DNA from 2 places in the Streptomyces sp. NBC_00076 genome. Region 2 is predicted to be linked to the other one. Evidence: riboswitches for the same ligand, from Rfam matches in the RefSeq annotation. Region 2 holds a riboswitch; the other holds the start of a gene.

Region 1 (5,394 bases), 1.2 Mb from region 2:
TGCGGCGCGGGCCGTGCCGCCGCCGCCCGCCCCGTACCGGGCCCGTTCCTCGGCGGGTAGTCCTGACAGCAGCCGTCGGGCCGTGGTCAGCTTCCCGTTGACCGTCTCCTTGTGCCGCTTCAGCTCCGCCTGCCGGGACTTCAGCGAGGTCAGCTCGATGCGCGCGGCCCCGCGTAACCGTTCGATCTCCCGCAGCTGTCCGCGCACGTTCGCGACGGACGTGGCCTGCCTGCTGCCGGCCCGCTCGACGAACTCGGCCCCGTCCAGGTACTGGTCGGGATCGTCGGACAGCGCGAGTTGCAGCGCGGGATCAAGGCCGCCGTCGCGGTACTGCGCCCTGGCCATCGAACCCAGCGAGTCCCGGGCCGAGTTGAGCTTCTCCGTCCGGCGTGCCGCTTCGTCCCGCAGCGTGGAGAGGCGCTGCTGCGCGGTGTCCGCCTTCTCCTTCACGCCGTTGTACTTCTCGGTGGCGATCTCCGCCTCCTGGTACAGCCTGTCCACCTTCGCCTTGACCTGCGCCGGCGTCAGCTGGGGCTCGGCGTGTCCGGTCCCGTCGAAACCCGTCGCCGTCGCCGCGCCCGCGAGGGCGATCGTCGCCGCCGCGCGGGCCGTGTTGCCGCTGACCGAACGTTGCCGGGGCTTGCGGTGCGCTGCCAACTGGACTGCACGTCCTTTCGTACGACCGCCTGATCCGTACGAACGCCAAGCGGAGCGGACGTACGGCCGCCCCGGGGGGCGGATGACGCGTCCGGCGGCGCCCCGCACAGGGGGAGCGGACCGCCGCCGGACCTTCTCGGCGGTGGTGGCCGACTGCCGCCCCTGGCCCGGGCGGCGGTGGGGAGTCGGTCACCTGGTGAAGGACGCTAAACCCGACTGTGACGGCTCGGTAACGGGATGTACGGAAGTGCCGCGAGAGGACCGGCTGGTGACCGTATGTGACCGTGATTCGACTTCGGTGCCGTCGTCTTCACGCAGAGCGATGACCGAGGTGGGGAATGCGCGCCCCGGGATGTCCGCCAGGTGCTATGGCCGCATATATGCAAGATCCGATCCGGTGCGGAGGGCCGGAATGCGGGGAGGGCCGGTGTCAGGTGCCTCCCGCACCCTGATTAGGCTCCGGCCTCATGGACGTACTCATCCATCTCTTCGTCGGCCTGCACATCATCGGCATCGCCTCGCTGCTCGGCGGCTTCCTCACCCAGATGAAGGCGATGGGCCGGGGCACCGCCCGCTTCGTCCCGGCGATGCTGCACGGCGCCCTGACGATGCTCGTCACCGGCGCGATCCTGGTCGGCCTCAACCAGGCCGACGACCAGCCCGTCAACAACATCAAGATCGGTGTGAAGCTGGCCCTGCTGATCGTGATCCTCGGCCTCGTCTATGTGAAGCGGGACGACGAGCGGGTGGACAAGAGCATGTTCGGCGTGGTGGGTGCGCTGACCACGGCGAACATCTTCATCGCGGTGCTGTGGACGTGATCTCCGGACGGTCGGCGGCGTAGGCCGACAGGACCGCGCCCGCGGCACAACGCGCGGGCGCGGCACAAGGAGGGCAGCCCCCGCGCCGGAGGCGGCGGCGGACCGACACCGCCCGCCTCCGGACGGGAACGGTCAGGCCGGTCGCACCACGCGGTAGATCGACGACTCGCCGTCGTAGTAGATCGACTCCTCGCGGACGTACGCGCCCGGCTTCGGAGCGTGGATCATCATGCCGTTGCCGATGTACATGCCGACGTGGCTGATGTCGTCGTAGAAGAACACCAGGTCACCGGGCTGGGCGGCGGAGAGGGAGACCGTGGTGCCGGCGTTGACCTGGTCGTAGGTGACGCGCGGGATGTCGACGCCGGCGGCCTTCCAGGCGGCCTGGGTGAGGCCGGAGCAGTCGTAGGAGTCGGGGCCGGTGGCGCCCCAGACGTACGGCTTGCCGATCTGGGCGCGGGCGAAGGCGAGCGCCTTCTCGGCCTTGGTGGCGTACGAGGCGTCGGGCGCGTCGGACGAGGTACCGGTCGAAGTGCCGGTCGAGGACGAGGAGCCCGTCGAGGAGCCGCTGTCCTGCTGCTGAGCCGCCGCCTCCCGGGCCTGCTGCTCCGCCGCCTGTTGCTGCTGCGCCAGCTCGGCGGCTCTGCGCTTCGCCTCCTCCTGCTTCTTCTCCTCGATCGCGGCGAGCCGCGCCTTCTCCTCGGCGGTCAGCTGCGACAGCATGCTGCGGGCGTCGGCGAGTTTCTTCTGGACGGTCGCCTTGGCCGTCTTCAGGTCGCCCTGCGACTCGGTGAGCGTCTGGAGGCTCTCGGTGGCCTCCTTGCGCTTCTCCATCGTCGCGGACTGCTCGGTGACGTACTCGTCGACCGCGCCCTTCTGCCTGTTGGTCAGCCGGCCCATCAGCTGGGTCTGGTCGAAGTAGTCCTGCGGGGAGTCCGCGAGCAGGAAGGTCGCGGTGTCGGGTGCGGAGGCACCGGTGCGGTACTGGGCGGCGGCGAAGGAACCAAGCTCCTCCCGCGCCTCGTTGAGCTTCTGGGTGCGCTGGGCGACGTCTTCGAGGAGAGTGTCGACTTGTTTGCGCTGCTTCCCGGTCTTCTCCTTGGCCGCGTTGTACTTGTCGGTCGCCGACTCCGCCTGGCGGTACAGGTCGTCGACCTTCTGTTCGACCTCTTCGAGGCTGGGTTTGTCGTCGGCGGGGACGGCTTGCGCCGATTGGGACAGCAGGGCGACGGAGGTGAGGGCCGCCGTGGCGAGGGCCGGGGTCCGTATGCCTGCTACGCGCGTACCAGCGGGACGCGACTTGCGGTGCGACGCCAAGGGAGGCGACTCCTTCCACGTTCCGCCTACCGAGTTAGCTGTCGGGTTCGGGCGGGAGATGCGGAAGGGTTGCCCTACGGCCTTGTCCCAGGGGGAGTTGGGCCGATTCACCCCAAGTTCGGTGGGTCCCCGGTTCCATTCGCGCGGCGGCGCTGCGGATTCGGCGGAGGCCGCGCGGCCCGGCGAGGTTCGCCGGTGGAGGTCGTACGGCCTGTCCGGCACGGTAGCCAACTCGTGTGGCCGCTGTGAAGGTTGATGTTCGATATGCCCGATACATTTTTGTGACCTTCAGTCAGAGCGTGGCTGATCGTAGTAGGTTCATGGTGATTTTCCTTGATCTGTAATGACTCGTTCTGTTTCGTGAGCTCGGCGATGTCCGCCCGTTTCGGTCGGCCCGGACGGCAAGGTCCACGTCCCCGCCTGGTCCGTCGCGGACCGTGATGGCGTCATCTCGAAGGGTGAGTGAGGCCGGGTGGACGGTTCCGGAAGACCCTCGGGGTCTGGGCCCGCCGCCGGATTCCGGCGATGTTCTCGGGGTGGCGGCGGGCTGTCAGTGGGGGGTCCTAGACTCGGAGTGCGATGAGCAGCCTCTTTGATGACAGCTTCCTGGCGAACCTCCAGGCCCCTCGCGGGCACGAGGAGGGACCCCCGCCGCCACCCGAGGACGATCACGTACCGGAGCCCGTTCCGGACGATCTGTTCGGCGGGAAGTTCGACGTGCCGCCGGACCGGGACACCCACTACCGCGACGGTGCCCCGCGCCCGGCGGTGGACCCGGCCGCGCTCCTGGAGGGGCTGAACGAGAACCAGCGCGAGGCCGTCGTGCACGCCGGTGCCCCGCTGCTCATCGTGGCAGGCGCCGGTTCGGGCAAGACCCGTGTGCTCACGCACCGCATCGCCTACCTGCTCGGCGAGCGGAACGTGCATCCGGGCCAGATCCTCGCGATCACCTTCACCAACAAGGCCGCCGGCGAGATGAAGGAGCGCGTCGAGCAACTCGTCGGCCCGCGCGCGAACGCGATGTGGGTGATGACCTTCCACAGCGCGTGCGTCCGCATCCTGCGCCGGGAGTCGAAGAAGCTGGGCTTCACCTCCTCCTTCTCGATCTACGACGCCGCCGACTCCAAGCGTCTGATGGCCCTGGTCTGCCGCGACCTGGACCTCGACCCCAAGCGCTTCCCGCCGAAGTCCTTCAGCGCCAAGATCTCGAACCTGAAGAACGAGCTGATCGACGAGGAGGACTTCGCCGCCCAGGCCACCGACGGCTTCGAGAAGACCCTCGCCCAGGCCTACGCCATGTACCAGTCGCGGCTGCGCGAGGCGAACGCCCTCGACTTCGACGACCTGATCATGACGACGGTCAACCTGCTCCGCGCCTTCCCGGACGTCGCCGACCACTACCGCCGCCGCTTCCGGCACGTCCTCGTCGACGAGTACCAGGACACCAACCACGCCCAGTACTCCCTGGTCCGGGAGCTCGTCGGCACCTCCGAGCACCCGGTGGACGTACCGCCCAGCGAGTACGACCTCCAGCCCGCCGAACTGTGCGTGGTGGGTGACGCCGACCAGTCGATCTACGCGTTCCGCGGCGCGACCATCCGCAACATCCTCCAGTTCGAGGAGGACTACCCGGACGCGACGACGATCCTGCTCGAGCAGAACTACCGCTCGACGCAGACGATCCTCACCGCCGCCAACGCGGTCATCGAGCGCAACGAGTCCCGCCGTCCCAAGAACCTGTGGACCAACGCGGGCGCGGGCGCGCGCATCACCGGCTATGTCGCCGACACCGAGCACGACGAGGCGCAGTTCGTCGCCGACGAGATAGACCGCCTCACGGACGCGGGCGACGCGAAGGCCGGCGATGTCGCCGTCTTCTACCGGACGAACGCCCAGTCCCGTGTCTTCGAAGAGATCTTCATCCGTGTCGGCCTGCCCTACAAGGTCGTCGGCGGTGTCCGCTTCTACGAGCGCAAGGAGGTCCGGGACGTCCTGGCCTACCTGCGGGTCCTCGCCAACCCGGAGGACTCGGTGCCGCTGCGGCGGGTCCTGAACGTGCCCAAGCGCGGCATCGGCGAGCGCGCCGAGGCGATGATCGACGCACTGTCCCAGCGGGAGAAGATCAGCTTCCCGCAGGCGCTGAAGCGGGTCGACGAGGCGTACGGCATGGCCGCGCGCTCCACGAACGCCGTGAAGCGGTTCAACACGCTGATGGAGGACCTCCGTACCGTCGTCGACTCCGGCGCGGGCCCGGCGACCGTCCTGGAGGCGGTGCTCGAACGCACCGGCTACCTCGCGGAGTTGCAGGCCTCCACCGACCCCCAGGACGAGACCCGGATCGAGAACCTTCAGGAACTCGCCGCCGTCGCCCTGGAGTTCGAACAGGAGACCGCGGAGGGGGAGGCGTCCGGTTCGCTCTCCGACTTCCTGGAGCGGGTGGCCCTGGTCGCCGACTCCGACCAGATCCCCGACGAGGAAGAGGACGGCTCCGGAGTCATCACCCTGATGACCCTGCACACCGCCAAGGGCCTGGAGTTCCCGGTCGTGTTCCTGACCGGCATGGAGGACGGCGTCTTCCCCCACATGCGCGCCCTCGGTC
Region 2 (5,394 bases):
GGCCTGCGCGTGGTGCTCTCCGAGGACCACTTGACCCCGGTCGCGGCGGTGTGCCTCTGGTACGACGTCGGTTCGCGCCACGAGGTCAAGGGCCGTACCGGCCTGGCTCACCTTTTCGAGCACCTGATGTTCCAGGGCTCCGGACAGGTGAAGGGCAACGGTCACTTCGAGCTGGTCCAAGGCGCCGGCGGCTCGCTCAACGGCACCACCAGCTTCGAGCGCACCAACTACTTCGAGACCATGCCGACCCACCAGCTGGAGCTCGCCCTCTGGCTGGAAGCCGACCGGATGGGCTCCCTGCTGACCGCCCTCGACGACGAGTCGATGGAGAACCAGCGGGACGTCGTCAAGAACGAGCGACGGCAGCGCTACGACAACGTCCCCTACGGCACGGCGTTCGAGAAGCTCACCGCGCTCGCCTACCCGGAGGGCCACCCCTACCACCACACCCCGATCGGCTCGATGGCCGACCTGGACGCGGCCACCCTGGAGGACGCCCGCGCGTTCTTCCGCACGTACTACGCGCCCAACAACGCCGTCCTGTCGGTGGTCGGCGACATCGACCCGGAGCAGACGCTCGCCTGGGTCGAGAAGTACTTCGGGTCCATTCCGGGGCACGACGGCAAGCCCGCCCCGCGTGACGGCGCGCTGCCCGACGTCATGGGTGCGCAGCTGCGCGAGGTCGTCGAGGAGGAGGTCCCGGCCCGGGCCCTGATGGCCGCCTACCGGCTGCCGCACGACGGCACGCGCGCGTGCGACGCGGCCGACCTGGCGCTCACCGTCCTCGGCGGCGGCGAGTCCTCCCGCCTCTACAACCGGCTGGTACGGCGTGACCGTACGGCCGTCGCGGCCGGCTTCGGCCTGCTGCGGCTGGCCGGGGCGCCCTCCCTGGGCTGGCTGGACGTGAAGACCTCCGGCGACGTCGAGGTACCGGTCATCGAGACCGCCATCGACGAGGAGCTCGCCCGGTTCGCCGAGGAGGGCCCCACAGCCGAGGAAATGGAACGCGCTCAGGCCCAGTTGGAGCGCGAGTGGCTGGACCGGCTCGGTACGGTCGCGGGCCGCGCCGACGAACTGTGCCGGTACGCCGTCCTGTTCGGGGACCCGCAGCTCGCCCTCACCGCCGTCGGGCGCGTTCTCGAGGTGAGCGCCGAGGAAGTCCAGGAGGTCGCCAAGGCCTGCCTGCGCCCCGACAACCGCGCGGTGCTCGTCTACGAGCCGACCACCACCGAAGCAGAAGACGCCGAAGCCACCGACGAGAACGACGAGGAGGCGGCCCAGTGACCGAGCTCGCCGCGATGGAGTTCCACCCCCAGCCCCAGGCGGGCGACGCCAGGCCCTGGGCGTTCCCGGCCCCCGAGCGCGGGACGCTCGACAACGGCCTCACCGTCCTGCGCTGCCACCGCCCCGGCCAGCAGGTCGTCGCCGTCGAGGTGCTCCTGGACGCGCCCCTGGAGGCCGAACCGGCCGGTCTGGACGGCGTCGCCACCATCATGGCGCGGGCGTTCTCCGAGGGCACCGACAAGCACTCGGCCGAGGAGTTCGCCGCCGAGCTGGAGCGCTGCGGCGCCACCCTCGACGCGCACGCCGACCATCCCGGCGTACGGCTCTCCCTCGAAGTCCCCGCCTCCCGCCTGGCCAAGGCCCTGGGCCTGCTCGCGGACGCCCTCAGGGCACCCGCGTTCGCGGACAGCGAGGTCGAGCGGCTGGTCCGCAACCGCCTCGACGAGATCCCGCACGAGCTGGCCAACCCCTCCCGGCGTGCCGCCAAGGAGCTCTCCAAGGAGCTGTTCCCGGCGACCTCGCGGATGTCGCGCCCGCGCCAGGGCACCGAGGAGACGGTCGAGTCCATCGACTCGGCGGCCGTACGCGGCTTCTACGAGAAGCACGTCCGTCCGGCCACCGCCACCGCCGTGGTCGTCGGCGACCTCACCGGCCTCGAGCTCGACGAGCTGCTCGGCGACACCCTCGGCGCCTGGACCGGCTCCTCGGCCCAGCCGCGTCCGGTGCCACCGGTGACGGCCGACGACACCGGACGGGTCGTCATCGTGGACCGTCCCGGCGCCGTCCAGACCCAGCTGCTGATCGGCCGCATCGGCTCTGACCGGCACGCGCGTGTGTGGCCCGCCCAGGTGCTCGGCACGTACTGCCTGGGCGGCACCCTCACCTCCCGTCTGGACCGCGTCCTGCGGGAGGAGAAGGGCTACACCTACGGGGTGCGGGCGTTCGGGCAGGTCCTGCGCTCGACGCCGGACGGCTCGGGTGCCGCGATGCTCGCCATCAGCGGCTCCTTCGACACGCCGAACACCGGTCCCGCCCTGGACGACCTGTGGACGGTGCTGCGCACGCTCGCGGCCGAGGGGCTGACCGATGCCGAGCGGGATGTCGCCGTCCAGAACCTCGTCGGGGTGGCGCCGCTGAAGTACGAGACCGCGGCGGCGGTCGCGGGCACGCTGGCCGACCAGGTCGAGCAGCACCTGCCCGACGACTTCCAGGCGACGCTGTACCAGCAGCTCGCCTCCACCGGCACCGTGGAGGCCACCGCGGCGGCCGTGAGCGCCTTCCCGGTGGACCGCCTGGTGACCGTCCTCGTCGGTGACGCCGCACAGATCAAGGAGCCCGTCGAGGCTCTCGGCATCGGCGAAGTCTCCGTCGTCTCCGCGGAGTAGGGACGCGGACCAGGCACACACAGTAGCGACGCGGAGGAGCCACAGCGGAACGGCCACACCTCCGTGGAGTAGTCACAGCAGTGCCCGGGGCCCCGGTGACGTGAGAGTCACCGGGGCCCCTCGATGTCCGAATTGAGGGAGAGGTTGCCTGTCTGCCCTGTGGCATGCGCTACAAAAGGCGTGATCCGTTTGGGGATTGAAAGTTGCCCCGCTTAGCGTCGTCCGGGCTGTCCGTCAGGCACTGCGCCGCACCCGCGGCACCGGACAGTCATCGCCGAGTCCCCACATGGCGCGAGCCAGGGGAGCCGGGGACCCACACGTGAAGTCCCTGGGGTGAATCGGACGCCCGCGCACACCGCGAGGGGGTCCGTAGGAGACCTTCCTGCTCCGAACCCGTCAGCTAACCCGGTAGGCGAGAAGGAAGGAAAGGACCAGCCACCACATGGCGTTCATGTGCGCCGCCGGGAAGCACCGTCGTCCCAGCCGGATGAAGCGCGGCACCGCCCGCGCGGCGGGTGTCGCGGCACTCACCACCACCGGCGTCATCGGTACCCTGGCCGCCCCGGCGCTCGCCGCCGAGCCCGCGGCCGAGCAGACCGGCCTCACCCCCGTCATCACCATCGGTGACTCGATCGCGGACCAGATCGACGCCCAGGCCGTCGCCCAGAAGCAGGCCGCCGAGGAGGCCGAGGCGCAGCAGAAGGCCGAGGAGGCCGCGCGCAAGAAGGCGGTCGCGGAGGCCAAGAAGGCCCGCGAGGAGCGTGAGCAGAAGGAGCGCGCCGCCCGCGAGGCCGAGCGCAAGCGCCTCAACGCCTACGTCGCCCCGATCTCCGGCTCGTACGTCTCGACCGGTTACCAGTCCAGCAGCTCCCTGTGGTCCTCAGGCAGCCACACCGGCATCGACTTCCACGCCTCGACCGGCACCACCGTCCACGCGGTCGGCTCCGGCACCGTGGTCGAGGCCGGCTGGGGCGGGTCGTACGGCAACCAGATCGTGATCAAGATGAACGACGGCACGTACACCCAGTACGGCCACCTGTCGTCCATCGGTGTCTCGGTGGGCCAGGCCGTCACCCCGGGCGCGCAGATCGGTCTCTCCGGCGCGACCGGCAACGTCACCGGACCCCACCTGCACTTCGAGGCCCGCACGGGCGCGCAGTACGGCTCGGACATCGATCCCGTCTCCTACCTCCGTTCGCACGGCGTGAACGTCTGACGACGGTCGGCAAGACAACCTGAGGCCCCGGCTCCCCGAGCCGGGGCTTTCGGCGTTTCTGGTGCCCGACTGTCCAAAAAATATCCATGGATTCCGACCCGCCATCGGAAATTCCGGCTCATTGCAATAGAGTCACCGAACACACGTCAATCGTCGACGTTTCACGGGGATTAATGCGGAGGTCGGTCATGCGTATTCCGGCGCACTCGGTATGCACGGCGATCCGGGACGACATCGTCGCGGGTGTCTACGAGCGCGGGGGCCGGCTCACCGAGGAACTGCTCGCCCGCCGCTACGGCGTCTCGCGCGTCCCCGTCCGCGAGGCCCTGCGCACGCTGGAGGCGGAGGGCTTCGTGGTGACCCGGCGGCACGCGGGCGCGTGCGTCGCGGAACCCACCGAGCAGGAGGGCGCCGACCTCCTGGAGATGCGGGTGCTCCTGGAGCCGCTCGGCGCCTCCCGGGCCGCTCAGCGGCGCACCGAGGCCCACCTCAAGGTGCTGCGCGGACTGGTCCGGCTGGGCCAGGAGCGGGCCAGGAGAGGTACCAGCGACGACCTGCGCTCCCTGGGGAGCTGGTTCCACGAGACCCTCGCTCAGGCCTCCGGCAGTCCGGCGATGACCTCCATGCTGACCCAGCTGCGTCACAAGATCGCCTGGATGTACGCGGTGGACGCGCCCGCCAACCCGGTCGAGTCCTGGGCGGAGCACGGCGCGATCGTGGACGCGGTGGCGCGCGGGGACAGCGAGCGCGCGCGAGCGGTCACGGCACTGCACACCGAGCGCGCCACGGCCGCGCACCGGTTGCGCTTTCCGTCCCAGGGAGATCGCCCGGAGCGTGTGAGGAACTCGCAACATCCCGTAAACATGACGAGCCTGCGGCATTAACACGGCAGCCGTATACAAAGAGGGGATAATTCGCGGGGGATTAATTCTGCTGCCCGTAAACGGGAAAATCGGCCCGAGGCGGGGAAATGCGAAGGGCTCGCCCGATAATTCGGACGAGCCCTTCGGGGTTGCGCTGCGGCGTCTGTTCTCAGACGGTCTCGGGGAGCTCCTCGAGACCTTCGGAGACAAGCTTCGCGAGGCGGTCGAGGGCGGCATCCGCCCCTTCGGCGTCGGAGGCGAGGACGATCTCCTCACCGCCCTGTGCGCCCAGGCCGAGGACGGCCAGCATGGAGGCCGCGTTGACGGGGTTGCCGTCGGCCTTGGAGATCGTCACCGGGACACCTGCGGCCGTGGCGGCCCGGACGAAGATGGAAGCGGGGCGGGCGTGGAGACCCTCGGCCCAGCCGACGTTGACGCGGCGCTCAGCCATGTGATGCTGCCCTTCGATGTTCAGGGTTGTCTAGACCAGTTTCCCACACGTGAAGCTTGCCCGGAGCGGGCCTTCGTCCCGCCCCTTCGTGGCGTCGGACCGCGGCCTCGGTCCGACTCCGTCCCCCGCGGACTGCCTCGCGCCGTTGTCGTACGCGAGCCGTACTCTGGGGCCCATGCAGACCTCGTCGGACCG

The links. A riboswitch is a leader RNA that binds a small molecule or an ion and turns the genes downstream of it on or off. The one in region 2 is predicted to bind cyclic di-AMP.
Region 1: another riboswitch for cyclic di-AMP. It lies ahead of OHA64_RS29555 (NlpC/P60 family protein); the one in region 2 lies ahead of OHA64_RS34985 (M23 family metallopeptidase).

What each region holds. Positions count from the first base shown of each region.
Region 1 is NZ_CP108242.1:6,457,221-6,462,614, forward strand. It holds gene OHA64_RS29545 (NlpC/P60 family protein) at 1-657, opposite strand, end outside; gene OHA64_RS29550 (hypothetical protein) at 1,125-1,478, shown strand; gene OHA64_RS29555 (NlpC/P60 family protein) at 1,611-2,795, opposite strand; cyclic di-AMP (ydaO/yuaA leader) riboswitch at 2,803-2,971, opposite strand; gene pcrA (DNA helicase PcrA) at 3,375-5,394, shown strand, end outside.
Region 2 is NZ_CP108242.1:7,690,933-7,696,326, forward strand. It holds gene OHA64_RS34975 (M16 family metallopeptidase) at 1-1,284, shown strand, start outside; gene OHA64_RS34980 (M16 family metallopeptidase) at 1,281-2,669, shown strand; cyclic di-AMP (ydaO/yuaA leader) riboswitch at 2,932-3,098, shown strand; gene OHA64_RS34985 (M23 family metallopeptidase) at 3,112-3,885, shown strand; gene OHA64_RS34990 (GntR family transcriptional regulator) at 4,074-4,769, shown strand; gene OHA64_RS34995 (HPr family phosphocarrier protein) at 4,918-5,199, opposite strand; gene OHA64_RS35000 (GNAT family N-acetyltransferase) at 5,375-5,394, shown strand, end outside.